Regions from separate parts of the Nonomuraea sp. C10 genome, predicted to be linked through region 2. Evidence: riboswitches for the same ligand, from Rfam matches in the RefSeq annotation. Region 2 holds a riboswitch; the other holds the start of a gene.
What was found. Region 2 has a riboswitch for cobalamin ahead of FR742_RS20070 (ABC transporter substrate-binding protein). Riboswitches for the same ligand answer to the same signal wherever they lie in the genome.

Region 1: another riboswitch for cobalamin. It lies ahead of FR742_RS09880 (ribonucleoside-diphosphate reductase subunit alpha); the one in region 2 lies ahead of FR742_RS20070 (ABC transporter substrate-binding protein).

Annotation. Positions count from the first base shown of each region.
Region 1 is NZ_VPFF01000001.1:2,197,439-2,212,779, reverse strand. It holds gene FR742_RS09920 (MFS transporter) at 1-1,016, shown strand, start outside; gene FR742_RS45680 (CGNR zinc finger domain-containing protein) at 1,057-1,659, shown strand; gene FR742_RS09910 (GNAT family N-acetyltransferase) at 1,680-2,270, opposite strand; gene cysD (sulfate adenylyltransferase subunit CysD) at 2,467-3,357, shown strand; gene cysC (adenylyl-sulfate kinase) at 3,357-5,201, shown strand; tRNA gene FR742_RS09895 (tRNA-Pro) at 5,326-5,400, opposite strand; gene FR742_RS09890 (mechanosensitive ion channel family protein) at 5,577-6,659, opposite strand; gene FR742_RS09885 (ribonucleotide-diphosphate reductase subunit beta) at 6,680-7,675, opposite strand; gene FR742_RS09880 (ribonucleoside-diphosphate reductase subunit alpha) at 7,688-9,853, opposite strand; cobalamin riboswitch at 9,944-10,141, opposite strand; gene FR742_RS09875 (tripartite tricarboxylate transporter substrate-binding protein) at 10,174-11,091, opposite strand; gene FR742_RS09870 (SAM-dependent methyltransferase) at 11,167-11,889, opposite strand; gene glmS (glutamine--fructose-6-phosphate transaminase (isomerizing)) at 11,987-13,807, opposite strand; gene FR742_RS09860 (hypothetical protein) at 13,817-14,104, opposite strand; gene FR742_RS45675 (N-acetylmuramoyl-L-alanine amidase) at 14,274-15,341, shown strand, end outside.
Region 2 is NZ_VPFF01000001.1:4,362,780-4,378,120, forward strand. It holds gene FR742_RS20065 (iron ABC transporter permease) at 1-840, opposite strand, end outside; gene FR742_RS20070 (ABC transporter substrate-binding protein) at 837-1,823, opposite strand; cobalamin riboswitch at 1,965-2,143, opposite strand; cobalamin riboswitch at 2,186-2,314, shown strand; gene FR742_RS20075 (CbtB-domain containing protein) at 2,346-2,534, shown strand; gene FR742_RS20080 (CbtA family protein) at 2,543-3,295, shown strand; gene FR742_RS20085 (histidine phosphatase family protein) at 3,297-3,902, shown strand; gene cydC (thiol reductant ABC exporter subunit CydC) at 4,460-6,220, opposite strand; gene FR742_RS20095 (ABC transporter ATP-binding protein) at 6,217-7,935, opposite strand; gene FR742_RS20100 (ABC transporter substrate-binding protein) at 8,036-9,043, opposite strand; gene FR742_RS20105 (N-acetyltransferase) at 9,188-9,691, opposite strand; gene FR742_RS20110 (superoxide dismutase) at 9,810-10,412, opposite strand; gene FR742_RS20115 (hypothetical protein) at 11,055-11,909, opposite strand; gene FR742_RS46600 (transposase) at 11,963-12,310, opposite strand; gene FR742_RS20125 (acyl-CoA dehydrogenase family protein) at 13,288-14,496, opposite strand; gene FR742_RS20130 (hypothetical protein) at 14,709-14,903, shown strand; gene FR742_RS20135 (glycoside hydrolase family 43 protein) at 15,181-15,341, shown strand, end outside.

The DNA.
Region 1 (15,341 bases), 2.2 Mb from region 2:
CCATCCCGGAAGGACCGCCACGGGAGCGCGCCCTCGGCATCTACGGGTCGGCGCTGTCGGCGGGATTCGTCTCGGGCATGGTCCTCGGGGGCGTCCTCACCGAGTTCGCCGGATGGAGGTCCGTCTTCCTGATCAACGTGCCCATCGTCGTGGCGTTCGGCCTGCTGGCCAGAGCGCATCTTGAGGAGAGCCGGGACAGGCACGCGTCCCGCCACCTCGACCTCACCGGCGTCGTCCTGGCGACCGTGGGCATGGTCGCGTTCGTGTTCGCCCTCACCGAAGGGGAGAAGTACGGCTGGTCGTCGGTCCCGATCCTCGCCTGCGCGGCGGTCGCGGTGCCGGCCGTCGCCCTCTTCGTCTGGGTGGAGTCCCGCAAGGACAACGCCCTCGTGCCGATCTCCATCTTCCGCACGGCCGCCATCGGCGCGGCCAACCTGGTCAACGTCCTGCTGATCTGCTCCTACGGGGGAATGCTCTTCGTCCTCACGCTCTATCTGCAGACGCATCTCGGTCTGGGCGCGCTCCAGACCGGCCTCACGTTCGCGGTCTCGGGCGCGATCGCCATCGTCGTCGGAATCTACGCGGGCAGGTACGTCGAGCGCTTCGGGCTCTACCGCGTGCTCCTGTGCGGGATCGTCATCGAGACGGCCGGCATTCTGATCATGGTGGGCCTGCCGGAAGGCCACGGGTTCGCCCTCGTCCTGATCGGCACCTCCGTGAACGCGTTCGGCCACATCATCGCCCTGGTCACGACGAGTATCGCCGGCACGAACGGCGCCGAGGAGGGGCGGCGGGCCACGGCCGGCGCGCTGCTCAACGTCTCCCAGCAGCTGGGACTGGCCGTGGGGGTGGGAGTGGTCACCTCGGTGGCGGCCCACTTCGCCGCGGCCTCCGGCGGAGCCGTCGACGGCTGGCGCTGGGCGCTCTGGTGCTCGGTCGTGTTCGCGGTGGGGGCGATCGTCGCGACCGTCCTTCTCCGGAAGCGTTTCCAGGGGGAGGCCACGGCTCCGGCCTGACGCCTAGCCAAGGGCCGCGTAACCATTTAAACTAGACGTAATGGTTACTCTAGCTATCAAGGCCCAGTCTCCCTGGCAGGACGCCCACTTCGTCGGCGGCCACCCGGTCCTGGACCTCACGAACACCGTCTTCGACCGCAACCACCCGGCGGAGGACGGCGAGCTGTTGAACACGCCCTCGGACGTCCTGACGTGGTGCGCGTCCGCGGGGCTGTTCGAGGAGACGCCGCCCTTGCCGGAGGCGTCCGCCAAGGATCTCGTACCCGAGGTCCAGGCCGTCCGGGAACAGGCGTGGGCCGTGTTCAGCGCGATCGCGCGCGGCGAGGCGGCGCCGGCCGGGCCCTTCGGCGCGCTTCTCGAACGGGCCGGAAAGGGCGTGGGAGCCGACCAGGTTCAGCGGATCGACGCCGCGCTCGACCGGTTCACCGCGGACTGGACGGCGCCGGGAGCGATTCCGGCCGTCCTGTCGCTGCTGGCGGTCCACGCGGTGTTCACCCTTCCGTCCGGCCGCGTCAGGGCCTGCGGGAGGTGCGGCTGGCTGTTCCTGGATTCCTCGCGGGGCGGACGCCGCCGCTGGTGCAACATGAGCATCTGCGGGAACCGGGAGAAGGCGCGCCGCCACCGTCAGGGCCGGACGCCCTGACCGGCGCGCCTTCCCAGGGATCAGGTGAGCTGCCGCCGCATGATCGGCCGGTCCTTGCGCGGGCGAGCCACCTCGGCGAATCCGGCCTTGAGGAAGGCGCTGGCTATCCCCGTCATCGCCGTGTCCGAGCCCGCGCGTTTCCCCTCGGGAGGCTCGACCGGATACCCCTCGGCGGTCGTGTAACCCTCGGACGCCGCGTACGCGCAGACGGCTTCGAGGATGCCCGGCAGCAGCCCGGAGCCACGGTGCTTCTTGTGGACGAAGACGCACGCGAGCGCGCAGACCGGCTCGTCGTCCACGCTCGACAGGAGCGGCGAGCGTTCGAGCCTCGGGAACGCGGAGCGCGGCCCGAGTGAGCACCACGCCACCGGCGCGCCGTCGTCGTAGACGATGACGCCCGGCACCGGTTTCCGCTGGGCGAGACGGCTCATGGCCTTCTTGTTCCCTTCGCCCTTTCCTTCCGTCCACTCCGCGATGGAGAGCCGCCAGTGCATGCACCAGCACCCCCGGGCGCCTCCGTTGTCGCCGAGAACCGTCTCGAAGTCGTTCCAGGTCTTCTTGGACAGCTCTTCGACGGTCAAAGAGCCGTTCCGCTTGCCACGAGCGTTCATCCGCCACACCGCCGATCTGGTTGTTCGTAGCGTTTCCGGCCGCGCGTCCTGGGAAGTTGATGACCTCTCCTCCGCTCGGCCGGTCCGGGTCTTGCGTGAGACCGAGTAACCCGATATCACCTATTTATAGGTTACTATAGACACGTACGGCCGCGAAGACGGTCTATCTGGCACAGCGACGACGGAGGGTCTGCACATGGCCGGAGAAGACGTCCTGGACATGCTCGAAGCCGAGGCGATCCATGTGCTGCGCGAGGTCGCCGGCGCGTTCCGCCGCCCGGTGCTGCTGTACTCGATCGGCAAGGACTCCTCGGTGCTGCTGCACCTGGCGATGAAGGCGTTCGCGCCGGGCCGGATGCCGTTCCCCGTGGTGCACGTCGACACCGGCTGGAAGTTCCGCGAGATGATCGCCTTCCGGGACGAGACGGCCGAGCGGCTGGGGCTCGACCTGCGGGTGCACACCAACCCTGAGGGAGCCACGCCGTTCACCCACGGCGCTCACGAGTACACGCGGATCATGAAGACCGTCACGCTGCGCCGGGCGCTCGACGACGGCGGGTTCGACGCCGCGATCGGCGGCGCGCGACGCGACGAGGAGCGGTCACGGGCCAAGGAGAGGATCTTCTCTCTGCGTGAGCCCGGTCATCGCTGGGAGCCGCGCTCGCAGCGTCCGGAGTTCTGGTGGCGGGCGAACACCGAGCTGGCGGAGGGCCAGACGATGCGGGTGTTCCCCCTGTCGAACTGGACGGAGCTGGACGTCTGGCGCTACATCAAGCGAGAGGACATCCCCGTGGTGCCGCTGTACTTCACCGCACCCCGCCCGGTCGTCGAGCGGAACGGCTCGTTGATCATGGTGGACGACGAGCGCTTACCGCTGGAGCCCGGCGAAGAGCCGCGACTGCGCCACGTACGGTTCCGCACACTCGGCTGCTACCCGCTGTCCGCGGCGGTCGAGTCGAAGGCGGCGACCGTCGACGAGGTCATCGACGAGATGAGACGCGACCGCAGGTCCGAACGCGCCGGCCGGCTCATCGACGGTGAGGGCGGCACCTCCATCGAGAGCAAGAAGTCGGAGGGATACTTCTGATGATCTCCATGCTTCGAGTGGTCGCGTGCGGCTCGGTCGACGACGGCAAGTCCACCCTCATCGGACGGCTGCTCGCCGGCACCGGCGGCGCCACCGACGACCAGCTCGACTACGCGCGGCGGACCAGGCGCGGCGGTTCCACGATCGCTGCGGGCGCGGTGGACTACTCACTGCTGACCGACGGGCTGGAGGCGGAGCACGAACAGGGCATCACCATCGACGTCGCCCACCGCTTCCTGGACCTGCCGTCCGGGCGCCGGGTGATCATCGCCGACGCGCCGGGACACGAGCAGTACACCCGCAACATGGCGGTCGCGGCGTCCACCGCGGACGTCGCCGTGTTACTCGTCGACGCCACCAAGGGGGTCCGCGAGCAGACCCACAGACACCTGGCGATCTGCGCGTTGATGGGTGTGCGGGCGGTCATCGCGGTGGCGAACAAGCTCGACGCGGTGGACTACGACCAGGCGGTGTTCGAGAAACTCGCGAGCGAGGTCCTGGCGGCGGCGAACGGCCTCGACATGGCGGCGAGCGTGATCCCGGCCAGCGCCGTGCAGGGCGACAACGTGGTCGAGCCCTCGCCGAACCTGCCCTGGTACGACGGGCCGACGCTGCTCGGCGCGCTGTCGGAGTGGGAGCCGGCCGAGGGGTCGCGGGCGGACGACGCCGGCGGCTACCGGCTGCCCGTCCAGTACGTGATCCGGGCGGACGACTTCCGCGGTTTCGCGGGCACCGTGATCGGCGCCCCGGTCCGGCGGGGCGACGCCGTCGCGGTCGCCGGCAGCGGGGTCGCGTCCAGGATCGACCGGCTGATCGGCCCCGGCGGCGGCGACCTCGACCAGGCCGCCCCCGGCACCCCGGTGACGGTGACGCTGGCCGACGACGTCGACGTCCGGCGCGGAGACCTGCTGACCACGCCGGAAGCCCTGGGCGACGGACTGTCCCCGGCCACGGCGTACTCCGCCACCCTGATCTGGACCGCCGGGGAGCCGCTGCGGCACGGCCGCTCCTACCTGATGCTGGCCGGGCCGCGGACCGTGCCCGCCACGGTCACGGCCGTGCGCGGCCGGATGGAGGTGGTGTCCGGCAAGCGGCTCGCCGCGCGCGCCCTCGGCCTCAACGACATCGGCACGGTCGAGCTGGCCACCGACACCCCTCTCTGCCTGGACGGTTACCAGGAGTGCCGGGACACCGGCAGCTTCCTGCTCGTGGACCGGGTCAGCAAGGAGACGGTGGCGGCCGGCATGGTCCGGCACGCGCTGCGGCGCGGCCGCAACGTCGTCCGGCAGACCTTCACCGTCGACCGCGACGCCAGGCAGGAGCTGAAGGGGCAGCGGGCCAAGGTGCTGTGGCTGACCGGTCTGCCGGGCTCCGGGAAGTCGACCATCGCCAACGCGCTGGAGCGGCGGCTCCACGCCATGGGGCTGCACACGTACGTGCTCGACGGCGACAACGTCCGCAGCGGACTCAACAGAGACCTCGGGTTCACCCCGGGAGACCGGGCGGAGAACGTGCGCCGGGTCGCCGAGCTGACCCGCATCCTGCTGGACGCCGGGCTGATCGTGATCGTCGCGCTGGTCTCGCCCTTCCGGACGGACCGGGCGGCGGCGCGGAGCCTGTTCCCGCCGGGCGACTTCGCCGAGGTCTGGGTGGACACCCCGCCCGAGGTGTGCGCGAGCCGGGACCCGAAGGGCCTGTACGCCCAGGCGAAGGCCGGCAGGCTGCCCAACATGACCGGCCTCGGCCAGGCCTACGAACCGCCGGAGCACCCTGACCTGGTGGTCGACGGCTCCGGATCGCCCGACGAGGTGGCGGAGAAGCTGGCCGGACTGCTGCAGGGTTAAGAGGGTGGGCCCCGGGCCGGGCTGGCGTGGGCCGTGCCCGGGGCGGAGGGCCGTGTCCGGCCGGGGGTCGCCACTCCCGCCGGTCCAGATCAGTGCCCGCGGCCCTCTTCTTTCAGGGCCGGTGTCCGAGTGGCAGGATTCGAACCTGCGACGCTCCTGCTCCCAAGGCAGGCGGGCTGCCAAGCTGCCCCACACCCGGGTGGTGAAGAACCGCCTGTGAACCCCGGCGGCCGGGTCGGGTCAGCCGGATGCCGGGCAGGCGCCGGGAGACGGGGGAAGCGGTTCGCGCTTCAGGCCGGTCACTGCTCGCCCCCTTTCTCCTCGGTCTTGACGCTGTCAACGCTAGACCGATGATCGGCCGGAGCGCCAGCGGTTTTACGGCGAGCCGGGTGCGCCGGGCCAGGGGACGCCCGCGCGGGTCTCGGGCGACTCGACGCGGAAGCGGGGCATGGCCTCGGGGTGGTTCTCGCGCACGTACGTGATGAGATGCTCGCGCACGTCGCACTTGAGATCCCAGGCGGAGGCCGAGTCCGCGGCGCTCATCAGCGCGCGCAGCTCGACCAGGCCGTTCAGCTGGATGTCGGTGACCTGGAGGGTCCAGTCCTTCTGGTCCCACAGCGGGTTGGTCTGCAGGTAGCGGTAGAGCTCCTCACGCAGCTTCTCGACCGGTACCGACCAGTCGACGCGCAGGTAGACGACGGCGAGGACCCGGCTGCCGTGCCGGGTCCAGTTCTCGAACGGGGTCTGCGTGAAGTAGGAGACCGGCAGGACCAGGCGCCGCTCGTCCCACAGCCGCACCACGACGTAGGTGAGCGTGAGCTCCTCGATCCTGCCCCATTCCTCCTGCACCACGACGACGTCGTCCAGGCGCAGCGCGTCGCTGAAGGCGAGCTGCAGCCCGGCGAGCATGTTGCCGAGCGTCGGCTGGGCGGCGATGCCGACGACCGCGCCGGCGATGCCCGCGGACGCGAGCAGACCCGCGCCCAGCGCCCGCACCTGCGGGAAGGTGAACAGCATCGCGCCGAACGCGATCACCACGACGGTCGCGGTGGCGGCCCGGCGCACCAGCGTGATCTGCGTCTTGATGCGGCGGGCCCGCCGGTTGCGCTCCCCCTCCACGAGGTCCAGGCGCTCCAGGGCGACGTCCGTGAACGCGTACGTCGCCTGGATGATCAGCCAGGTCGCCGCGCCGATGATGAGCAGCGTGACGACCCGCTCGACGGACTCGCCGAACGCCCGCTGCTGCGGCTCAGGGCCGATCATCAGCGGGTAGAACATGATGTTGAACGTCATCAGCAGGACGGTCGTCACCACCGGCCAGTGGCAGTGCTTGACCAGGCGGCTGCTGAAGGTCCACTTGCGCCCGACCCTGAGGAGCACCTGCCGGGTCAGCTCCAGGACGATGACCGCCCCGATCATCGCGCCGGCCAGGTTCAGCCAGGCGCTGGAGAACTGCACGTGAGCGACCCCCCGAAGATTCAGAAGTTCTCGTCAAAACTCACATTGCCCTCAACCGCCACCTGATAAGCGGACACCCGGCGTTCGAAGAAGTTGGCCAGCTCCTGCACGTCCTGGAGCTCCATGAAGGCGAACGGGTTCTCGGTGCCGTAGCGGCGGGGCATGCCCAGCCTGACCAGCCGCTGGTCGGCGACGTACTCCAGGTAGGCGCGCATCTGCTCGGCGGACATCCCGGGCATGCCGTCGCCGCACAGGTCGCGGGCGAAGGCCAGCTCGGCGGCGACCGCCTCCTCCAGCATGCGGCCGACCTGCTCGCCCAGCTCCTCGTCGAACAGCTCGGGCTCCTCCGCCCGGACGGTGTCGACGACGCTGAACGCGAACTCCATGTGCATGGACTCGTCGCGGAACACCCAGTTCGTCCCGGTGGCCAGCCCGCTGAGCAGGCCGCGGGAGCGGAACCAGTACACGTACGCGAAGGCGCCGTAGAAGAACAGGCCCTCGATGCAGGCGGCGAAGCAGATGAGGTTGAGCAGGAACCGCCGCCGGTCGCCCGCGTTCTCCAGGCTCCGCAGGTCGCCGATGGAGTCGATCCACCGGAAGCAGAACTCGGCCTTGTCGCGGATCGACGGGATGTGCTCGATCGCGGCGAACGCCTTGACCCGCTCGTCCGGGTCGGGCAGGTAGGTGTCGAGCAGCGTCAGGTAGAACTGCACGTGCACCGCCTCCTCGAACAGCTGCCTGCTCAGGTAGAGCCGGGCCTCGGGGGCGTTGACGTGCTGGTAGAGGTTGAGCACCAGGTTGTTGGCGACGATCGAGTCACCGGTGGCGAAGAACGCGACCAGCCGGTTGATCAGGTGCCGTTCCTGGGCGGTCATCTTTGCCAGGTCGGCCACGTCGGAGTGCAGGTCGACCTCCTCCACCGTCCAGGTGTTGCGGATGGCGGCCCGGTAGCGCTCGTAGAAGTCCGGGTAGCGCATCGGGCGCAGGGTGAGGTCCATTCCGGGGTCGAGAAGCATGAGGGGATCTCCTTACTGGCAGGCTTCGCAGACGTCGGGGTTCTCCAGCGAGCAGGCCACCTGCTCGACGGCGGCGGCCGGCTGGACGGTGGTCTGCGCGATGCGGGTGGCCGGGCGGGAACGCAGGTAGTAGGTGGTCTTCAGGCCCTGCTTCCACGCGTAGGCGTACATCGACGAGAGCTTGCCGATGGTGGGGGCGGCCATGAACAGGTTGAGCGACTGGCCCTGGTCGACGTACGGCTGGCGGGCGGCGGCCAGGTCGATGAGCGCCTTCTGCGGCAGCTCCCAGGCGGTGCGGTAGAGCAGCTTGAGGTCGTCGGGGATGCCCGGCAGGTGCTGCACGGACCCGTCGGCGCGCTTCAGCCCGTCGCGCGTCGCCTGCGTCCACAGCCCGCGTTCCCGCAGGTCGGCCACCAGATAGCGGTTGACCTGGAGGAACTCGCCGGACAGCGTCTCGCGCTTGAACACGTTGGACACCTGCGGCTCGATGCACTCGTAGCAGCCGGCGATGGACGCGATGGTGGCCGTCGGCGCGATGGCGATCATGAGCGAGTTGCGCAGCCCGGTGGCGGCGATCTTCTCGCGGAGCGCGTCCCAGCGCGGCGAGCCGGCGGCGGCGTAGTGGTCGGGGTGCAGCACGCCCGCCGCGGCGCGGGTGTCGTCGTACGAGGGATGCCGCCCGCGTTCGGCGGCCAGGTCGGCCGAGGTGTCGTAGGCCGCCAGCGCGATCTCCTCGGCGATGCGGGTGGACAGCTCCAGCGCCCGGGGCGAGTCGAACGGGAGGCGGAGCGCGAAGAACACGTCGGCCAGCCCCATCACGCCGAGCCCGATCGGCCGCCAGCGCCGGTTGGCCGCCCCGGCCTCGGGCGTCGGGTAGAAGCCGAGGTCGATGGTGCGGTCCAGGAAGCGCACGGCCGTCCGGACGGTGGCGCGCAGCCGCTCCCAGTCGAGGCCGTCGCGCCCGTCCAGGTGGGCGGCGAGGTTGACCGAGCCGAGGTTGCACACCGCGGTCTCGGCGTCGCTGGTGACCTCCAGGATCTCGGTGCACAGGTTGGACAGGTGGATGACGTTCTCCGGCCGGGCGGTCTGGTTGGAGGTGCGGTTGGCCGTGTCCTTGAACGTCATCCAGCCGTTGCCGGTCTGCGCGAGCGTCCGCATCATCCGCCCGTACAGGGTCCTGGCCGGGATCCGCCGGGTGTGCCGGCCCTCGGCCTCGTAGGCCCGGTAGGCGCGGGTGAACGCCTCGCCGTGCAGGTCGGGCAGGTCGGGGACGTCCTTGGGGTCGAACAGCGACCAGTCCTCACCGGCCTCGACGCGGCGCATGAACTCGTCCGGCACCCAGTTGGCCAGGTTGAGGTTGTGGGTGCGGCGGGCGTCCTCGCCGGTATTGTCGCGCAGCTCCAGGAACTCCTCGATGTCGGCGTGCCAGGTCTCCAGGTAGACGCAGGCCGCGCCCTTGCGCCGGCCGCCCTGGTTGACCGCCGCAACGGAGGCGTCCAGGGTGCGCAGCCACGGCACGATGCCGTTGGAGTGGCCGTTGGTGCCCCGGATGAGCGAGCCACGTGAGCGCACCCGGGTCCACGAGATGCCGATGCCGCCCGCGTACTTCGACAGCCGGGCGACCTGCGCGTACCGGTCGTAGATCGCCTCCAGCTCGTCGCGCGGCGAGTCGAGCAGGAAGCACGACGAGAGCTGCGGGCGGCGCGCGCCCGCGTTGAACAGGGTCGGCGAGCTGGGCAGGTAGGACAGCGTCGCCATCAGCCGGTAGAGCTCGGCGGCCTCCGCGACGGTCTCCGACAGCCCGCAGGCGACCCGCAGGAAGAAGTGCTGGGGCCGCTCCAGCACGGTCCGGGTGACCGGGTGGCGCAGCAGGTAGCGGTCGTAGACGGTGCGCAGCCCGAAGTACTCGAACCGCTCGTCGGCGGCGTCCGAGACGAGCGCGTCCAGCTCGGCGGCGTGCGCGGCGACGAACTCCGCCAGGCCGTCCTGGATCAGCCCCGCCGCGTGGGTGGCGGCGATCGAGCCGGAGAACGACCGCACCCCGTGCGCGGCCGCCTCGTCGGCGATCTCCTCGGCGAGCAGCCCGGCGGCCACCCGCGAGTTCGCCGGGTCGGCGATCACCCGGGCGGCGGCCTCCTCGATGGCCAGGCGCCGATCACCCTCGACGATCTGTGTCACGTGCTCTCTCCTCGCGAGCTCATCCCCGTGAGGGCGCGCGAGAGCACGGCGGCGCACGCCGCTAGGCCCCCGGGCCCTCCCTCGAGGCCCTGGACATGGTCCATCGCCGGCAGGTCTTCGGGCTCGCGGGCGTCTCGCACTCTCCTACTGGCCGTCGCTTCCCGGATCTTTCCAGTGCTCGTTGACGGCGGTCGTTCCCGCTCACCGCTGCGGGGCAGCCCCGGAATCGCACCGGGTTCCCTTTTGCTCCGCCCCGGGCGGGGGCGAACCGGCGAACGATCGAGATCCTACATCTAGTGGCTGCTTTCGCAACCGCCACATCATGTTGTGCCCTTGCCGCTTTCGAGGAGGCCGAGATCGCGGAGCACGGCCTTGGTGCGGCGGACCTCGGAGACGACCCAGGCGGCGAAGCGGTCGCCGGCCAGCGGGATCGGCGTCCAGTCGCCCTCCCGGCAGGTACGCTGCCAACCGGGCGAGCCGGTCACCTCCTCGCACATGCCGATGGCCGCCTCCCGGCTCTCCTGCGGCATGCCGCCGGGCCCGACGGCGGCGCACCAGCTCGCGAAGTCCACCCGGACCCCGAGCTCCAGCAGGCTGGGCGCGTCCAGCCCGGGGAACCGCTCGGCACAGGACACGGCCAGCACCCGGACCCGGCCCCGGTCGATGTACGGGCGCCAGCCGGCGAGCGGGCCCGTCGCGGCGACGGCGCGGCCGGCGAGCAGCGCGGTGGCGACCTCGGAGATGCCGGGGTAGCCGGTGTAGTCCACCTGCCGGGTGTCGGCGCCGAGCCCGCGCGCGATGAGCCCGAACAGCAGGTGGTCGGGGGCGCCCTGCGGCCCGCCGGCGAGCGGGGTGCCCGTGGGGTCGGCGCGCAGGCGGGCGCCGAACGCGTCGAAGGTGGCCAGACCCGAGTCGCGCGGCACCAGCACCACCTCGACCTCGCCGGCCAGCCGGGCCAGCGGGGTGGTGCCGTGCAGGGGCGACTCGGCCGCGTTCAGCTCGGCGGCGGCGAGCGCGGGCAGCCCGGTGATGGTGATCGTGGTGACCGGCCCGGCCCCGCCGACCGGGTAGCCGGCTCCGCGGGCCACCTGGGTGAACGCCTCGGCGACGCGGCTCCAGCGCTCGCCGCCGCCGAGGATCTCGTACGCGCCGGGCGCGCGTCCGGCGTGACGGTCACCGCAGCCGGCCAAGCAGGCGGCCATTCCCAGGCCTGTCACGAGGAACCGCCTGCGCCGCATGACCCGCCTCCCCCGAAGTGTCCACTTCAGGTTATTTACAGATCACGCAGAGTTACACATGCCGGATATCACCTACTAAGGTTTCCAGGCCATCCCGGCCAGCAGCGGCAGCCGTGTGGCGCCGACCAGGCGTGGCCGGTCGGGCCGCCACTCGTGGGCCTGCACCAGACCGGGCTCGATCATGACGAAGTCACCGAAGAACGCCTGGATCTCCTCCGGTCCCCTGCCGGTGCCGCCCGCCGGGGCGTCGCCCGACGAGGTGGCGTGCGCGATGGCCAGGTGGCTGCCCGGCGCCAGCGCCTCCCGCAGGAGGGCGACCACGGCGTGCGGGTTCATGCTGTCGGGCACGAAGTGGAGCACCGACACCAGCAGCACCCCGACCGGCCTGGCCGGGTCGAGGAAGCCGGCGGCGCCGTCGAGCATCCGCGCGGGGTCGAGCAGGTCGGCCTCCACGAAGACAGCTCCGGCCTGCTCCTCCAGCAGTTCGCGGCCGTGCGCGGCCACCACCGGGTCGTGGTCGACGTAGACGACCCTGGCGTCCGGGACCACCTCGTGCACGTTGCCCTGGGTGGGCAGGCCGCTGCCCACGTCCAGGAACTGGGTGACGCCCTGCGCGGCGGCGTAGCGGACCGCACGCTGGAGGAACTCCCTGGCGGCGCGCGCCTGCGGCACCGCCTCCGGTATCAGGTCCGCCAGCCGGTCCAGGGCCTCGCGGTCGACCGCGAAGTTGTCCTTGCCGCCGAGCAGGTAGTCGTACATTCGGGCGAGATTGGGAGTGTCGGGGTCGGACTGGGGCACATTTTCGACCCTAGGCGCTCCCCTCCCGGGGCGACACCGGCCGGATTCCGACTATGACCCAGCCGAACGGTAAGGATTTGCTAACCCCCTCTTGCCGCTATTCCACCGTGACACTCTTGGCCAGGTTGCGCGGCTTGTCCACGTCCCTGCCGAGGGCCACCGCGGCGTGGTAGGCCAGCAGCTGGAGCGGGATCGTGAGCAGGATCGGGTCCAGCTCGATCTCGTTCTTGGGCACCACGATGCAGTCCTCGGCCAGCTTGGTGTCCGGCTCGCGGTGGCCGACCATCAGCACGCTGCCGCCGCGGGCGCGGATCTCGCCGAGCGTGGTGAGGTTCTTGTCGAGCAGCTCGTCGTCGGGGACGACCGCCACCGTCGGCATCTCCGGGCCGATCAGCGCGAGCGGGCCGTGCTTGAGCTCGCTGGCCGGATAGGCCTCGGCGTGCACGTACGAGATCTCCTTGAGCTTCTGGGCGCCCTCGCGGGCCACCGGATAGCCGCGGACCCGGCCGACGAACATCATGCTCGCGTGCTTGGCGTACTTCTGCGCCAGCTCGGCGATCTTGTCGCCCTGGGTGAGGATCTCCTCGATCTGGCCCGGCAGCCTGCGCAGGCCCTCGCAGATGCGCCGGCCGTCGGCCGGCGACAGGTCGCGCACCCGGCCCAGGTGCAGGGCGAGCAGCGCGAACGCGACCGCGGTCGAGGTGAACGCCTTGGTCGAGGCCACCGACACCTCGGGGCCCGCGTGCAGGTAGACGCCGCCGTCGACTTCGCGGGCGATGGCGCTGCCGACCGCGTTGACGATGCCGATCACCCGGCCGCCCTTGCGCTTGAGCTCCTGCACGGCGGCGAGCGTGTCGTAGGTCTCGCCTGACTGGCTGATGGCGACGTAGAGCGTGTCCTGCTCGACGACGGGGTTGCGGTAGCGGAACTCGCTGGCGGGCTCGGCGTCGGCCGGGATGCGGGCCAGCTCCTCGATCAACTGGGCGCCGATCTGGCCGGAGTAGTACGCCGAACCGCAGCCGATGACCTTCACCCGGCGGAAGGAGCGGGTCTCGCGGGCGTTCATGTTGAGCCCGCCCAGGTGGGCCACGTTGAAGCGCTCGTCCAGGCGGCCGCTCATCGTGCGGGCGGTGGTCTCGGGCTGCTCGGAGATCTCCTTGAGCAGGTAGTGCTCGTAGCCGCCGGTGTCGTAGTGACCGGCGTCCCAGTCGACGGTCAGCGGCTCCTTGGCGGTCTCGCGGGCGTCGCTGGCGAAGGTGTGGAACCCGTCGGCGCGCAGCACGGCCAGCTCGCCGTCCTCCAGGTGGACCACCTGGCGGGTGTAGCGGACGAGCGCGGCCACGTCGGAGGCGGCGAACATCTCCTTCTCGCCGATGCCGAGCACGATCGGGCTGCCGTTGCGGGCCACGACCACCTCGCCCGGCCGCTCGGCGTCGATCACCGCGATCCCGTACGTGCCGACGACGCTCTTGAGCGACTTGCGTACGGCCTCCTCAAGGGAGTCGTTCTCGTCGACGGCGGCGGCGATCACATGGGCGAGCACCTCGGTGTCGGTCTCGGACCGGAACTCCACGCCGTCGGCGACGAGCTTGGCCCGCAGCTCCCCGGCGTTCTCGATGATGCCGTTGTGCACCACCGCGATGCGCTCATCGCCCGACAGGTGCGGATGCGCGTTCTCGTCGCTGGGCACGCCGTGCGTCGCCCACCGGGTGTGGCCGATGCCGAGAGCGCCCTTGAACCTGGCCGGCACCACCTTGGCCAGGTCGGCGACCCTGCCCTTGACCTTGCGGACCTTGAGTCCTTTGCTGGAGACGACGATCCCGGCCGAGTCGTAGCCGCGGTACTCCAGCCGCTGCAGCCCTTCGAGCAGGATGGGTGCCGCGTCCTTCGGCCCCACGTACGCGACGATTCCGCACATCCGAGTCTCCTATCCGTAGACGATCCGGCGCAGTTGCCGCAGCGACAGCTCGGGCGCCGCCACCCGGCGGGCCCTCAGCTCGGCGGCGATCCTGGGAAAGATCTCATCGTTGGTGAAGCCACGGGCCTGCAACTCCCCGTGGCGACGCCGGACGAACTCCTCCGAGGGCTCGGAGAAGTACGACAGCACGTCGGCCACCACGCGCGCCGCCTCGCCGGGCCCGAGCGGGCTCGTCCGGGTGAGGTGGACGATGAGGTCCTCGTAGGGATGCCGCGCCGTAGACACAGACGAGGACATTACGCAGATGGAACGAGACACGCCAACATCCTGCCCGATTTCGGGCAGAATCAGCTCGGACGAGGGCTCAGCTTCTCCCAATCAGGTGTGCGGCTTTAGGTAGATCCCATGCGGGCGCGGGAATGGTGACGCACAGTGTTCGCGTCGTACCGTCGCGTGGAGGTCCGTCATGCTGTTGCAGGTCGCCGTCGCCGCCGCCGTCCTGGCCGGCCAGCCGGGGGGACGCCAGGACGACTTCGCCTCGGCGGCCAGGGAGTACGGGGTGCCGGTCAGCGTGCTCCTGGGCGTGTCGTACCTGCAGTCGCGCTGGGACGCGCACGCGGGCGAGCCCTCCACGGCGGGCGGTTACGGCCCCATGCACCTGCTGGACCCCGCGCTCATCACGGGCGCCGGCCCCCGCTCCGGCGGCCGGCCGCACGGCCCCCTCCCCCGCTCCGCCGCACCGGGCCACCAGCACGGCGACGCCCGCGGCGACTCCGCCCGCCCCCGCCCGCACCTGGATCCCCGGGGCGAACCCGCGACGGGCCCGGCGGAAGGCAAGGGGACGACACCCCACGAGACCACCCGGCCGGCATCCGGCTCCCCGCGAGCGACCTCGAAAGAGGCGGCGCGGACCGGAAGCGGCGATCGGCGAGAGGCGGCGCGCCCTGGAAGCGGCGATCGGGGCGCGACCCTCGGCGAGGCGGCGCGGTCCGGAAGCGGCGGCCAGGGCGCGACCGCGGGCGAAGCGGCGCGGACCGGAAGCGGCGATCGGGGCGCGACCGCGGGCGAAGCGGCGCGGACCGGAAGCGGCGATCGGGGCGCGACCGCGGGCGAAGCGGCGCGGACCGGAAGCGGCGATCGGGGCGCGACCGCGGGCGAAGCGGCCTCGTCCGGAGGCGACTGGGGGGCGACTCTTGGGGAGGCCGCGCGGTTGACGGGGGTCAGCGTCGAGCGGCTGCGCAGGGACGCCGCCGCGAACATCCGGGCCGGCGCCGCCCTGCTCGCGTCCTACCAGGGCGTGCCCAGCGCCGACCCGGCCCGCTGGCACGCCGCGGTCGCCCGCTACTCGGGCTCGCCCGCGTTCGCCGACGAGGTGCTGCGGGTGATCCGCGACGGCGCGGCCCGACGGGCGGACGACGGCTCCCTGGTCCGGCTGCCCGCGCACCCGGCGCTCCGCTCCCCCGTCCGTCCGACCGATCCGGGGGACGGGGCCGAGTGCCCGCCGTCGCTGGAGTGCCGATGGATGCCCGCCGCG
Region 2 (15,341 bases):
GACGAACCCGATGGAGCCGCTGACCGCGACGACGGCGCCGATCATCAGGGCGACGAGGACGAACAGGCAGGCGCGGAAGCGGTGCACGTTCAGGCCCATGGAGGCGGCCGCCTCCTCCCCCGCCAGCAGCAGGTTGAGCGGGCGGGACACGCCGAGCAGCGTCACCGTGCCAAGCAGCACCGCCGCGGCCGGGATCGGGACCAGGTCCCAGGAGGTGCCGCCGAAGCCGCCGAGCATCCAGCGCATCGCCGACTCGGTCTTGCGCGGGTCGCCGGAGGTGATGATGAGGTAGCCGGCGATCGCCGAGAGCACCTCGGCGGTCGCCACCCCGGCCAGGACGAGCCGTACCGTGGTCATCCGGCCGCCGGAGCGGGCCAGGAAGTACACCAGTGTCAGCGCTCCCAGCGCTCCCGCGAAGGCGGCCAGCGGCAGCGAGAACGCGCCGAACACCGTGAGGTTCAGGACCAGGACGAGCACCGCGCCGACGCTCGCCCCGGACGAGACGCCCAGCAGCATCGGGTCGGCCAGCGGGTTGCGCACGAGGGCCTGCAGGGCCATCCCGCACACCGACAACGCCGCCCCGGCGACGCCGCACAGCAGCACGCGCGGCGCCCGCACGTCCATCACGATCGTCTCCCTGACCGGCGGCCAGGTGGGTTCGACGAGCGCGGGCATGGCTCGGTGGACGAGGATGCCCCACACCTCACCGGTGGCCAGCGGGACGGACCCGGCCGCGATCCCGGCCGTGGCGGCCACCAGGAGCAGGGCCGTGAGCAGGATCAGGACCAGCGGGTACGGCAGCCGCGCGCCGCTCCGGGGCACCGCGGCGAGCGCGGTCACGAGAAGCGGTCCGGGTGGAGCTGCCCGGCCAGCGACTCGACTCCTTCCGGCACCCGGACGCCGAGCACCGTGGCCGACAGCGGCAGCACCGCGAACCGCTGCTCCTTGATCGCCGGGACGTCCTTGAGCGCCGGGTTGGACAGGAGGAACGTCTTCTTGTCCGCCACCGACTGATCGCCGTAGTCGTAGATGACGATCGCCTCGGGCGCGCGGTCGGCGACCTGCTCGAACGACACGTCGCCGAACGCCTTGCCCAGGTCGGCGAAGAGGTTCACGCCCCCGGCCCGGCTGATCATGTCATTGCCGATGCCGGCTCCGCCCGCGGTGAAGGCGGTCTTGTCGCCGCTGTCGTACACGAAGACCTTGACCGGCTCGGCGCCGCGCACCTTCTCCTCGACGCCTTCCAGCACGGCGCGCATCTCCGCGACGCGCTGTTCGGCGCGGTCGCTCACGCCGAAGATCCGGCCGATCGTACGGATCTCCTCCTCCAGGAGATCGGTGGTCACCGGGCCGGCCGGGCAGGCCTCCAGGCTGAGGTACGAGTCGATCCCGGCCTTTTCCAGCGCCTCTCGGCCCCGCCCTTCCTCATCGAAGGCGCTGCGGAATCCGCCGTAGACGAAGTCGGGCTCGGCCGACAGCAGGACCTCGTACGACGGATACTCCTCGGCGAGCACCTTGACGCTGTTGTAGGCGGCTTCGTACTGCGGCGGGATGCGGTCGTCGAGGAAGGCGGTGCCGGCCATCGACTTCTCCAGCCCGAGCGCCAGCATGATCTCGGTGACGTGCTGGTTCATCGTGACCGCCCGCCGTGGCGGCCGCTGGTACGTGGTGGTCACCCCGCAGTTGGTCACGGTGACCGGGAAACCCGCGACGGTGGACGGGGTGGACGGCGGCGGGGACGCCGCGGGCTGCGCGGTGCCGCACCCCGTCATCAGCCCGATGATCAGCAGGAGCGTGACAGGGAGCGAGCGTGGGCTCGTCATGGGCGGGGCCTTTCCTGACCGGAGTGGCGGGGCGGGATCGATCAAGAAGGCCCGCGCACCGAGCAGGGGAAATGGCGTCGCGTCGGCGTCGTGGCATGGCGGCCACCGTCCTCTCTTGGGGAGATCCGCCCCAATTCCTTCGAGGAGGCGACCGCGTGAGTCTCCTGGCTCCCGGGTCGACGCTCGCCCCGGCCTTCCCACCCGTACGGGCAGTGGCGTGTTCGGGGTCCGCTCGCCGGTCACAGTGGCGGGACCGCGCCGGATTCACACCGGCTTCCTCGTTCCGCCGTCGCCTACGTCCGGCATCGTCTCATATGTGTTCCTGCGCCTGCGGGACGACCTGGGCGCATTGACGCGAACAGGGGAAAAGGATACGTTCCGGTGGATTCACGGTCGTCCAAGGGAAATCCGGTGAGATGCCGGTGCGGACGCGCCACTGTATCCGGGACGTAGATCCCGGGAGCCAGGTCGCTTGGCCGCCGTGACCTCGTTACATGGGACGCGTCACCCTGAGGAGGATCGATGAGCGGGCTGTCCACCCCGTCGACTGTTCCCTTTCCACACCTTCGCCCCTGGCTGCTCGCCGTGCCCGTGCTGCTGCTCGTGGCGTACCTGGTCCTGATGGACAACGGCGCGGTCTCGCAGATGGGTGCCTTCCTGCACGAACTGATGCACGACGGGCGGCACCTGCTCGGCGTGCCGTGCCACTAGGGGCCGGCGTGGTACGGACCTTCGTGGTCAGGGGCCTGCTCCTGGGGCTCCTGGCCGGACTGATCGCGGGCGGATTCGCCTTCACCTTCGGGGAACCCCAGGTGGACGCGGCGATCGCCCTGGAGGAGGCCGCGGCGCCGGCGCCCGCTTCAGCGGACGGGCACGGGCACAGCCACGGCGAGGAGGCCGAGGTCAGCAGGCCGGCGCAGAAGGCCGGGCTGTTCCTCGCCACCGGGCTGTACGGGCTGGCGGTGGGCGGCATCTTCGCGCTCGTGTTCGCCGGGCTGCGCGGGCGGGTCGGGCCGCGGTCGGACGGGCGGTTGGCGCTGGCGGCGGCGGGGACGGCGTTCGTCGCGGTCATCCTCGTTCCCTTCCTGAAATATCCGGCTAATCCGCCTGCGGTGGGCGATCCGGCGACGATCAACAGCCGCACCCTGCTGTACGTGGTGATGGTGCTCGTCGGGCTGGCCGCGGCGGCGATCGCGGTGGCGACGGCCCGCCGCGTCCACGCGGGCGGGTGGCCCCGGTGGGTCGCCGTGGTGGCCGCGTTCCTCGTGCCGGTGGTCGCCGCGTGGCTGTTGCTGCCCACGGTCGACGAGGTGCCCGACGGCTTCCCCGCCACGCTGCTGTGGGAGTTCAGGCTCGCCTCGATCGGCACGCAGCTGGTCTTCTGGGCGGTCTTCGGCGCGCTGTTCGGCTGGGCCTGCGACCGGGCGGCACGAGGCGCGGCGGCTCCCGTGGGTGCCGCCGCGCCGAGCTGAGGTGCTGTTCGTCCGGCACGCCACCACGCCGGGGACGCGGGCCGCCTGCTTCCCCACCGACGAGGACGCCGACACGGCGGGCCTGACCAGAGCCACCGCACTCACGAAGCCCGCCCGGGGAACCGCCGGGACTCCGGACGTCGGCCTGGGGCCGGCGGGGTTCGCCGGGGTCACGACGGCCTGGACCGCTCCCGTACGGGCCGCGCGGCAGACCGCCGCGGCGCTGGGGCTGGCAGCGTGCGAGGCCGTCGCGCTCGGGGAGGCGGACTGCGGCCGGTGGCGCGGACTGCCGTACGAGCGGGTCGCGGAGCAGGAGCCGGACGCGATCGCCCGGTGGCTGGCCGACCCCGACGCCGCACCGCACGGCGGCGAGCCGCTGACCGCGCACGCCGCCAGGGTGGCGCGCTGGCTCGACGGCGTACGGGAGGAGCCCGAAGGAGTCGTGGTCTGCGGCGTCGGCACCATCCGGGCGGCGCTGGGCCACGCGCTCGGGCTCGGCCCGCTGGGCGCCGCCCGCTTCGACCTCGCTCCCCTGTCCACCACCGAGCTGGCCATCACCCGGGACGGCTGGCGGGTCGCTCACGTCAACCGGAAGGTCCTGTTTTGATCGTTCCATATCCGTTCAGCGCGGTCGTCGGGCTGGATGAGCTCAAGCTGGCGCTGGTGCTCAACGCGGTCTCACCCCGAGTCAGCAGCGTGCTGTGCTGGGCAAGGTGGGCCATCCCATGGACGCCGGCCAGGAGGGGCAGAAGGGCATCGAGTGGTAGTGCCCCGACTCGAAAACCATCACATCCAGGGTGAGATTCCCTTCACCCTCAAGGGCCAGCCTCCACCTCCGTCCTCGGCAGAGACAGAGCATGAGTCGTCAACGCCCACCACCGAACCGAGCTCGATTGTCACCTCCGCCGCACTTGCCCCGGCCACGCCGGAAAGCTCGGTGAGCCCTACGCCGCAGCAGGGAGCGGCGGGTTGCCGAGCTGAATCTGGGTGGCCGTGGTGGGGTCGCTGCTGATCGGCATCGGCCTATGAACTGGCCGGCGCCAAGGCCAAGCGACCGAGGTGACGACCGTGGCCCGATCCCAGGCCTGTCCCGGGTCCCGGTCACGTGGGTGCGGCCGGCCTCCGGGTCGGCGGATATCGGGTGCACGTATGTGCCTGGTGTGCTCAGCCCGTGAGCTGGGTGGCCAGGAGCCGGGTGTACGCGCCATCCGTCACCAGGAGTTCAGCGTGCGCGCCGGTCTCGGCGACGCGGCCGCCGTCCAGGACGACGATGCGGTCGGCGGTGCGGATGGTCGACAGGCGGTGGGCGATGATCAGGGTGGTGCGGTCGTGGCGGGCGGCGGTCATGGCGGCGGCGACCTCCTGCTCGCTCTCGGCGTCGAGGTTGGAGACGGCCTCGTCCATGATCAGGACGGGCGCGTCCTTGAGCAGCGCGCGGGCGATGGCGATGCGCTGGCGCTGCCCGCCGGACAGGCGGGCGCCGAGCTCGCCGGGCAGGGTGTCGTAGCCGTCGGGCAGGCCGGTGATGAACTCGTGGGCGTGCGCGGCGCGGGCGGCGGCCTCGACCTCGTCGTCGGTGGCGTGGGGCCGGCCGAGACGGATGTTGTCGGACAGCGGGATGTTGAACAGGTAGACGTCCTGGGGGACGAGCGTGATCAGGCGGCGCAGGTCCTCCTGCGGGAAGTCTCGGACGTCGTGGCCGCCGATGGTGATCGCGCCGGCGGTGACGTCCCAGAACCGCATGAGGAGGCTGGCGCAGGTGGATTTGCCCGCGCCCGAGTGGCCGATGAGGGCGACGGTCTCTCCGGGGGCGATGTCGAAGGTCGCGCCCGCGAGCGCTTCGGGCAGTTCCGGCCCGTAGCGGAAGCGGACCGTGTCGAAGCGGACGCGCGGTTCGACGGCGCCGGGCGGCGGCGCGTCGACGCGGTCGGTGACGGGAGGCGGGGTGCCGAGGATGGTCATGATGCGGTCGCCGGCGGCGGTGACGAGGCTGAGGTCGCGGGCGACGTCGGTGACGGCGATGACCGGGGCGAAGGTGGCGGCGGCCAGCACCACCGCGACGGGGAACAGCGCCGGTTCCAGGGCGTTCGCCGCCACGAGCAGGGCGGCGGTGACGAGCACGGCGAGCAGGCCGAGCGTGGTGGCGGCGTTGGTGACGGCGTGTTCGAGGCCGGAGCGGCGGCCGTGGGCGAGTCTGGCCTCCAGCAGCCGCCGGTCCTGCTCGTGCAGGCGGTCGAGCTGGCGGTCCCCCGCCCCCGAGGTGAGGAGCTCGCGGAGCCCCTGGAGGGTGTCGACGGCTTCGGCGTTGAGCTCGCCGAGCTGGGCGCGGAGCCGCGCGCCCTGGTCGGCGGCGCGTTGACGCAGCCAGGCGGGCAGGAGGGCGAGCAGGATCAGCGCGGGCGCCAGGGCCAGCGCCAGGGCCGGGTGGAAGACGCCCAGCGCGGTCAGCGCGGCCACGGGGACGGTGACGGCGCTGATCAGCGGGCTGAGGGTGTGCGCGAACCACAGCTCCAACTGCTCGACGTCGGAGATGGCGGCGCTGCCGAGGTCGCCGGAGCGGCGCTGCAGCAGGTAGCCGGGCGCGAGGCGTTCGAAAGCGCTGTAGACGCGGCCCCGCACGTCGGCCAGCACGCGGAAGGCGGCCACGTGGGCGAGGTAGGACTCCAGCCATGGGGTGAGGGCCAGGAAGGGCAAAAGGAGACCGAGCGCGATCAGGCCGCCGCGCAGATCTTCGGGGGTGGCTCCGGTGATGGCGCGGCTGACCACCCAGGCGCCGACACCTGCCGAGGCGAGGACGACCAGGTGATGCGCGATGCCGCTGGCGATCGCGATCAGCAGCAGCGGGCGGTGCGGGCCGAGCAGGGCCAGGATCGGACGGAACCGGGAACCGCCGGTACGGGTGAGCGTGGCAGTGGCGGTGCTCATCGGGCGGCTCCGTTCTGGGCGGCGACCAGCCGGGCGTAGGCTCCCTGGCCGGACAGGAGCTCACGCGGCGGCCCGGATTCGGCGATGCGGCCGTCGGCCATGACGATGACCCGGTCGGCGGCCTGGACGGTGGACAGCCGGTGGGCGATCATCAGCGTGGTCCGGCCGCCGGACAGGGTGTCCAGGGCGTCCTGGATGGCGGACTCGTTGGCGGCGTCGACGCTGGAGGTGGCCTCGTCCAGGATGAGGATCGGGGCGTCCTTGAGCAGGGCGCGGGCGATGGCGATGCGCTGGCGTTCACCGCCGGAGAGCTTGAGGCCGCGCTCGCCGACGACGGTGTCGTAGCCGTCGGGCAGGGCGGTGATGAAGTCGTGGGCCTGGGCGGCGCGGGCGGCGGCTTCGACCTCCTCGCCGGTGGCGTCGGGGCGGGCGAGCGCGAGGTTGTGGCGCACGGTGCCGTGGAAGAGGTAGGTGTCCTGGGACACCACGGCGACCAGCGAGCGCAGCCGCTCCAGGGGCAGTTCGCGGACGTCGACGCCGTTGACGGCCACCCGTCCGGACTCCGGGTCGAAGAACCGCAGGAGCAGGGAGGCGACCGTCGTCTTGCCCGCGCCGGAGCGGCCGACGAGGGCGACGCGCTCGCCCGGCGCGAGGTCGAGGGAGAATCCGTCCAGGGCGGGCCGGTCGCGGTCGCGGTAGGTGAACGTCACACCGTCGAAGGACACGGAGGGCGGGCCGGTCAGGCCGAGCCGGGCGGTGCCCTGCGCCGGTTCGGGGGTGTCGAGGATCTCGAAGACGGCCTTGAGCGACGGGACGGCGGTGTAACTGGCGTGGTAGGCGGATTCCAGCTCCTTCAGCGGCCGGAAGCTCTCGGCGGTGAGCAGGAGGATGATCAGCAGCTCGGTGACGGTCAGCTCGCCCGCGGCCAGCCGGAGCGCGCCGGCGCCGAGCGCGACCGCGGTGCCCAGGCCGATGACGAACGCGACGCCGCCGACGTACCCGACGACGACGGCCATCAGCCGGATGGAGTCGCGGCAGAACCGGTCGGCCAGCCCGGCCAGCTCGGCGCCGCGCCGGCCGCTGGCGTTGAACGCCTTGAGCGTGGCCATGCCCTGCAACGCGTCGAGGTTCTCGGCGTACAGGCCCTTGTAGCCGCTGAACCACGCGGCGTTGCGGTCCCGCAGGACGCGGTCGGAGACCAGCGGCACGACGGGCAGCAGCAGGGCGCAGGCCAGCACCACGCCGCCGACCAGCGCGTCCAGGGTGAACAGGTACGCGGTCACGGCGACGGCGCCGAGGACGGACGCGATCACCTGGGGCAGGAACCTGCCGATGTAGGCGTCGGCGGTCTCGATGCCGTCCACCAAAGTGGTCTGGGACGAGCCGGTGCGTCCGCGCTGGGCGTGGGCGGGGCCGAGCCGGAGCAGCTTGCCGGTGAGGCGGCGGCGCAGCTCGGCCTTGACCGCGGCCGAGGTGCGCAGCGCGACGGATTCACGCACGGCCAGCGCGACGCTCCGGGCGAGTTGCAGCACGACGACGCCGGCGACGAGCCAGACAATGGAGCCCGCGTCCCGGCCGGCGAAGATCCGGGCCAGCGCCTGGGCGACGAGGACGCCCTGGCCGACGTAGGTGGCGGTGATGGACAGCAGCAACAGTACGAGTCCGGCCAGGCGCCACCGGATGGACGGTGACAGGGCCAGCAGTCGGGGGATCACTGCTCCTCCTTGAGCCGTTCGAAGACGAGCTGGGTCCGCCGCACAGCGCGCACCCCGTACATCTTGGAGATCAGCGCCGGGCTCTGCCGGGTGGTGCTGGTCACTGGGTGAAGGCGTCCGGGTGCAGGAACCTGGCGATGTCGGTGACGGCCAGGAGGTTGCGGTAGCCGGGATGCTGGGCCGCGACGGGCACGGCGAGGTAGCGCTGCTCCTTGGCGGCCGGGCTGTTCTTGACGATGGCGAAGGTCTCGGCGGCCTTGGCGGGCGAGCTGGGCATGTCCTCGCCGCGCAGCGTGGAGTAGTCGCTGATCAGGACGGCCTCGGGCTGGGAGGCGCTGACCTGTTCGGCGCTGACCTCGGTGTAGTCGCCCTTGACGTCCGCCAGGACGTTCTCGCCGCCGGCCAGGGTGATCATCTGGTGGGTGATGCCGGAGCCGCCGTAGGCGTTGACCGGGCCCTTGCCGCCGTCGGTGGCCAGGACCTTGACCGGGGTGCGGCCTTCGACGCGCTTCTTGACGTCGTCCAGCTGGGCCTGCAGCTCGCTGATCAGCTTATCGGCGCGGTCGGAGACGCCGAAGATCTTGCCGAGGTTGCGCAGGTCGTCGAAGGTGTCGTCGAGGGTGAACTGCAGCACCTCCTCGGGGCTGCACCAGCCGCCCAGGATGTAGACGGGGCTGCCGGCCGCGTCCAGCTCCTCCACGGTGGCGTAACCACCGGCGGCGTCGAAGCTGGCCATCTGGTTGTCCACGATGAAGTCGGCGCCCTGGGAGAGCATGATCTCCTTCTGCGGCATCATGATCGTGTCGGAGATCTCCGGGATCTTGTCGTACTGCTCCTTGTGACCGGGCAGGAACGCACTCTCGGAGAAGTTCGTCCGCCCCGCGATCCGGTCGCCGAGGCCGAGCGCGAACAGGGTCTCCAGGGACGGGTGGTAGCCGGTCACCACCTTGGCCGGCGGCCGGTCGAAGGTGAGGGTGCGCCCGCAGTTCTCGACCGTGACGGGGAAGCCGGCCTGCGGCGCCGCCCGCTGGGCGGGCTCCTGGGCGGCGGGTGCTTGCGAGCAGGCGGTCAGCGTCAGGGCCGCCGCCAGGACGAGCAGCTTCCTCATGATCCGGCCACCGCCTTCGGCGACGTGGGGGTCATGGCGGTGGAACGGGGGCGGCTCATGCGGTGAAGCTCCGGTGGTGAGTTCGAACAAAGGTGGGCGAAGCACCCCATTCTGCCTATATGGTGCAATTGCAATCAAGTTGCATCAAGGTGATGTAGGCCTCGGTATAGGCTGAACCTCCTGCTGAGATCTATCTCTATGGCGAGACGGGCCATGCCCGCGGAACATGATCAACCTGGTTCCGGTTTTTCCCGGGTGCAGCGCTGCTGCGCGCCAGCCGCGCCTTCGGTACAGGGCGAGCGCCGCATCGGCGCGCGTGTGGGTGACCAGCCACCAGGAGGTCGCCGGAGCCGCGGCCAGGATCATGTCATGCAGGATCCTGCCGACTCCGAATCCGCGTGCCTGAGGCGCGACGGCCAGTTCTTTGAGGGTGAAGTCACGACGTGGCACCCGTGAAGCGAGCAAGGCCAACCGGGAGCAGCGCACGCCGTAGGCGAAGCCATGGAGCTGATCGCCGTGCAGGGCGGCGGCGAAGGTGAACCCTGGTGCTTGCGTGTCGCCGGCCAGGCGCTCGGCGACCGCGCGCGCCTCGTCGAGCGGCTCGCCCCAAGGGGGAAGGGTGAAGACCTGACCCGCGACCTCCGCCACGCCGGCCAGGAAGGTGTGCGCCTCGTGCGCCGGGACGAGACAGATCCTCAGGGAAGCGGCGCCCGCCCGGCCCGGCGGACCAAGCTGTGACTGGGCGGGCGTCGCTGGCATGGGGACGTCAGGCGCCGCGGGCGGCGTCGTAACGGGCGATGACGTCATTCCAGTTGATCAGGCCCCAGAGCTTCTCGACGTAGTCCGGGCGCACGTTGCGGTACTGCAGGTAATAGGCGTGCTCCCATGCGTCGAAGACGAGCAGCGGGGTGGTGTTCATGCCGACGTTGCCATGGTGGTCGTAGACCTGCTCCACCACCAGGCGGCGGCCGAGAGGCTCCCAGGCCAGCACACCCCAGCCGGACCCCTGCACCATCGTGGTCGCCGTGGTGAGCTGCTTCTGGAAGGCCTCGAAGGAGCCGAAGTGCTCGGTGATGGCCTCACCGAGCTCCCCGTCGGGGCGGTCGCCACCGTCGGGCGAGAGGTTCTGCCAGAAGATCGTATGCAGGACGTGGCCGGACAGGTTGAAGGCGTACGTCTTCTCCAGTCCGACCAGGCCGTCGAACTCGCCCTTGTCGCGAGCCTCGGCCAGCCTCTCCAGCGTGTCGTTGGCGCCCTTGACGTAGGCGGCGTGGTGCTTGGCGTGGTGCAGCTCAAGAATCTCGCCGGTGATGGCGGGCTCCAGGGCCGCATAGTCGTACGGCATGTCTGGAAGGGTGTACTCACCCATGAGTTATCTCCCCAGCTACGTAACTGCATATATATTGCAACAACAATAGACCAGCAACTAGTGGATGTCCCGAGTGGCATGCCAGCAGTGATGGCATGCCACTCAGCACCTGGCCGTCACGTCCATCTCGAAGCCGCTGGACGCCCTCACCCTCGCCAGCACGGCCAGGTTCTCCAGCGTCAGCCCCGCGCGAGCGGGGATGGTCCCAGGTCGGCCACTACCAGGTGGGCGTGCTCACCGCCGGCCCCGCACAAGTGACAGTCCCGCCCGAGTGCGGGGATGCGCCGACGTCCAGGTGAGCGGCCAGCGTTTGCCCTAACTGGTGGCCAGCAATCCCTTACCGTGATTGCTAGCACCATCCGACCTCGATCTCGTCGGCGCTTTCCGCGTGTGGAGGCTGGGCCCACGCCGCCGGGACGTGAAACATCGGCCCTGTGCTCGCGGTCGACAACCTTCTACGGCTGCCGCCACGATCGCGACGCCCATTGTTTGGGGGACCGTAGGGGGACCGGCAGTCTCGGACACCCCCGCTTCACCACGGTCTTTCCGACACTGTCCGGTCCCACTCACGTAGCACCTACCTGCAGTAATGTCAGAAAGCGGCGAGGCTCGACATCACCCGACACGGTGATCCACGGACTTCTAATCCGACGGTCGCAGACATCCGATCTGCGGTTCAGCGCTCCCTGGTGTGGAGCATAAGGCCGCCATAGTCCGTGGGCCGGAACCCCAGTCCACGGAGCTCGGGTCGTCGATCGCCGTGACCACGCGCAGGGCACCAGCTTCGGCGACCTCGCGGACCGCAACAGGCACCAGCGCCTCGCGTACCTCTGATGTGATGCCGGGCTGGACGTGCACCACGTCGAGACGGGCGATGGTGTGCCGCTTGTCCTGCCAGGATGCGACTGCATGACCGACGAAAGGTCTCCCGCGGGCGTTGTCGGCGTAGGCCTGAAGCCAGCAGGCAAGCCTGGCCTCGACGATCAGCCGCCGGGGAACAGTGATATCCATCCCCTCCTCGGCCAGCCAGCGGCCCGGCTTGGCCGCATGTGGGAGAACCGACGCCGGCGGCGACCTCCGGATGCCGCAGGCGCTCTCCCAGTCGTCCTTCAACTGGCGCAGGAGGAGCACGACGTCGTCACCGCATAGGACCAGGCTGATGAAGAACCCCGCGGGCCAGGGGCCGGGAGCATCGCGGATGTCCAACAGGACGTGGCCCTCCCGGACCGTCCGGCGGCTCCGACGGACCAGTCGGGTATCGAGTTCCTCCGTAAGGAGATATTCGACGTCTGTGGCCCATCCATCGATCGAGGACGCCAGCAGGCCAGTCCACGGGCTCTTCGACGCTGCCGGAAACTCGACCTTGATGGCGTAGACGTTCGGGTCTCGCCGCCAGCGGAAGATCACCAACATGGCGTCGGGCTCCGCCACGACATCGACGGCGGAGTACCCCTTCGTCACAGCGCCCGGACGTAGCAAGCGCGTCCTGACCGCCACCAGGACCTCCTGCCGAGACCACTCAATCGTCACGTGTCCAGACGCCCACGCCCTTATCCGGAGACGTGGGTGATGGGCGCCGACCCCGCATACGCCTTCAAGTCGCGGGGCGTCGGCGAAGCGAAGCGGTCGCCGCCAAGCTCGGCGAAAACCCGGGCACCGGTCAGATCGACCAGGCCCGGGAAGCTGGTGAAGCAGCCAGCCTCTCTCTCCTGCGGCTGGCTCACACCACGATCTTGGTGAAGAGGAGCAACTGACGGGTGGCGGTCGAGAGGGACCAAGGTGCACGGCCTCAGCAGAGGACTCCAGGTGCAGTATCGACTCAGGCGTCCACTCGCTCCCCGCCGACCGCCATCCGCCAGGGCTTTGCCCCATTCGCACGGCCTGCTGTCAGGAGTCATGCTCCGGTTCGAATCGAGGCTTCTGGGGCGAGTGCCCGAGTCGGCGACCCTCGAAGATGTACGAAGTCATCAGGTTCGAAATCCTGCAGGGCGTGCTTGTCGCCAGGTTCTGACCTGAGGCCCGACCAATAGCTCAGCGAGGCGAACCAGGAGCCCGAGGAGGAAACGTCAGTTCCGCACGAATCTCTCCCGGACGAAGCGACTCGCGAGCCGTCGGCCTGGGCGGGCAGACGCAGCGGGTTACCGATGAGGTGGCGAGCCATCTCCACACCTTCACCAAGTTTCTGATCTCGCCCGCCGGCGTGGAGGATGGCCTACAAGACGGGGTGCGCCGGGGCGTCGAGGACCCGCCCGGCCTCCCGTGCCCGACGGCAATCTGATGGATCACGCCAAGGGCTTGTGGAAGGTACTCGCTAAGCATGGCCGACAGCTTTACACTGTAGATCTCGTCGTATGCATCCCTCGCCGATACCCACGCTCACGGCTAGAGGCCCCGAGCGAAGACCGGCCAGTTGAACATCGCGGACCGTCTGGACCGCGGCGCGGGTGCCGGGACCTGCCGTCCCGTGACGGTCCACCCGGGCGGGTGACGACCCGGGCCACGGTCCAACGACGGTCCAGACAGCGAAAAGGCCGGTCGCTCCCTTGGAGAACCGGCCTCTGACCTGCTGCTATGTGGTGGGCGATACTGGGATCGAACCAGTGACCTCTTCGGTGTGAAGACTGCAGACGCCAAACCACAACGCGAGGCGGCCGAATCCGAAATTCACCACCGCGTGAGGCTCTGCCTGCGGCGGTAAGCCGGTATCGAGACGACTTCCAGCCGCACCCCGGCCATGCGGCTGAGATCACGCTCCGTAACCATAGGAGCCGGCGTGATCGATCTACGCGCGACACCGGCGCGGAACTCTGACGGAACAGTGACGGAACAGAGCCTCAAGACAGTCTTCAGGGTCGGCTTCCCAAGGCGGCCGTTTTCAGCGAACCTGCAGGCCAGTCACGGCGCGCCCGATGATCAGCCGCTGGATCTCCGACGTCCCCTCGAAGATGGTGTAGATCTTGGCGTCGCGGTGGAAGCGCTCCACCGGGTGCTCACGGGTGTACCCCGCGCCGCCCAGGATCTGGATGGCCTGCTCGGTCACCCACACCGCCGTCTCCCCCGCGACCAGTTTCGACATCGAGCCCTCGGCCTGTTCGAAGCGCTTGCCCTGCCGGGCCATCCAGGCCGCGCGCCAGGTCATCAGGCGGGCGATGTCGACCCGGGTGGCCATGTCCGCCAGCAGGAAGGCGATGGCCTGGTTCTCGCCGATCTTGCGGCCGAACTGCTCGCGTTCGCGGGCGTAGTCGCGGGCGTACTCGTAGGCGGCCCGGGCGATGCCGACGGCCATGGCGGCGACCGTGGGGCGGGTGGTCTCGAAGGTGCCCATCGCCGCCTGCTCGCCGGCGCGCTCGCCGTTGCGGACGCGGGCCAGGCGGGCGTCCAGTTTCTCCTTGCCGCCCAGCAGGCACGAGCCGGGTACGCGGACGCCGTCGAGGACGACCTCGGCCGTGTGGGAGGCGCGGATGCCGTGCTTCCTGAACTTCTGGCCCATGGACAGGCCCGGGGTGCCGGGCGGGATGATGAAGGAGGCCTGGCCGCGGGTGCCGAGGCCGGGGTCCACGGAGGCGACGACGATGTGCACGTCGGCGATGCCGCCGTTGGTGGCCCAGGTCTTGACGCCGTCGATGACCCAGTCGCCGTTGTCGTACACGGCTCTGGTGCGGATGGCGCCGACGTCGGAGCCGGCGTCGGGCTCGGAGGCGCAGAAGGCGCCCAGCTTGACGTCGTTCTCCGTGCCGAACATCTCCGGCAGCCACTGGCCCGCCTGCTCGGGCGTGCCGCTGCCGGACAGCGCCGCGGCGGCGAGGCAGCTGCCGACGATCGACAGGCCGATGCCGGCGTCGCCCCAGAACAGCTCCTCGAACACCACGGGCAGCGCGAGGCCGCTTTCCTCGAACCACTGGGTGGCGAAGAAGTCGAGCGAGTAGAGGCCGATCTTGGCCGCCTCCTGGATGACCGGCCAGGGGGTCTCCTCGCGCTCGTCCCATTCGGCGCCGGCGGGGCGGACCACGTCGCGGGCGAAGGCGTGCACCCAGTCCCGGACCTCGATCACGTCCTGGTTGAGGTCCAGACTGAAGCCGCTCATGTGGTCGCTCCCTGAGATCTTCCGGTGAGGCCTGGCCGACGCCAGTATGCTACCGGCCAGTAGTCGCAGGCCGGCGTGACGGGCCGCGGCGCGCCATCGCCTTCAGTTCTTGATCCTGGCCGCAGACCGGCGCCCAGTGGGCCGAGCTGACCTGGCCGGGCAGCCAGACGATCCGCTCCGCCGAGGTCTACTTCTTCGACGACGGCGGGGGCGTGCGGCTGCCGGCCTCCTGGAAGCTCCAGCGCTGGACGGGCAGCGGGTACGCCGACATCCCGGGCACCTATCCGGTGGCGCCGAACGCCTACAACCGCGTCACGTTCGACCTTGTCAGCACGACCAGGCTCAGGGTCGCGCTGCAGAGCGGCCCGGCGTCGGTCGGGCTGCTGGAAGTGAAGGCTTTCTCCTGAACGCGGTGAAAGGTTTTCGGTTTACCAGCCGCTGTTGAGCCCCCCTGACCGCTTCCGGCGACAGCTAAGGCAGCCCTGGAAAGAAGGCGGCTTCGAAAACCTTTCACTAGCCTCTGACCTGCTCGAACACGACTTCTCGAAACTTGGGTCTTGACGGTTTCTGCGGTGCCGCGAACACTCGGGTGAACCAAGAACGCACCTGCCTTCCACGAGGCGAACCGTGATGTTAGCGCTAACACGATCGTCTCAAGAACCCCCCAGGTAGGAGGACCCGTCCATGTCCCGATTAAGAGCCCTGGCCGCGCTGTTCGCGGTCGCCCTGCTCCCCGCCCTCGCCGCGCCCGCCTCCGCGGCGGCCCCGATCACCACCTCGATCTACACCGCCGACCCGGCCGCCCTCGTCGCCGGCGACACCCTGTACCTCTACACCGGGCGTGA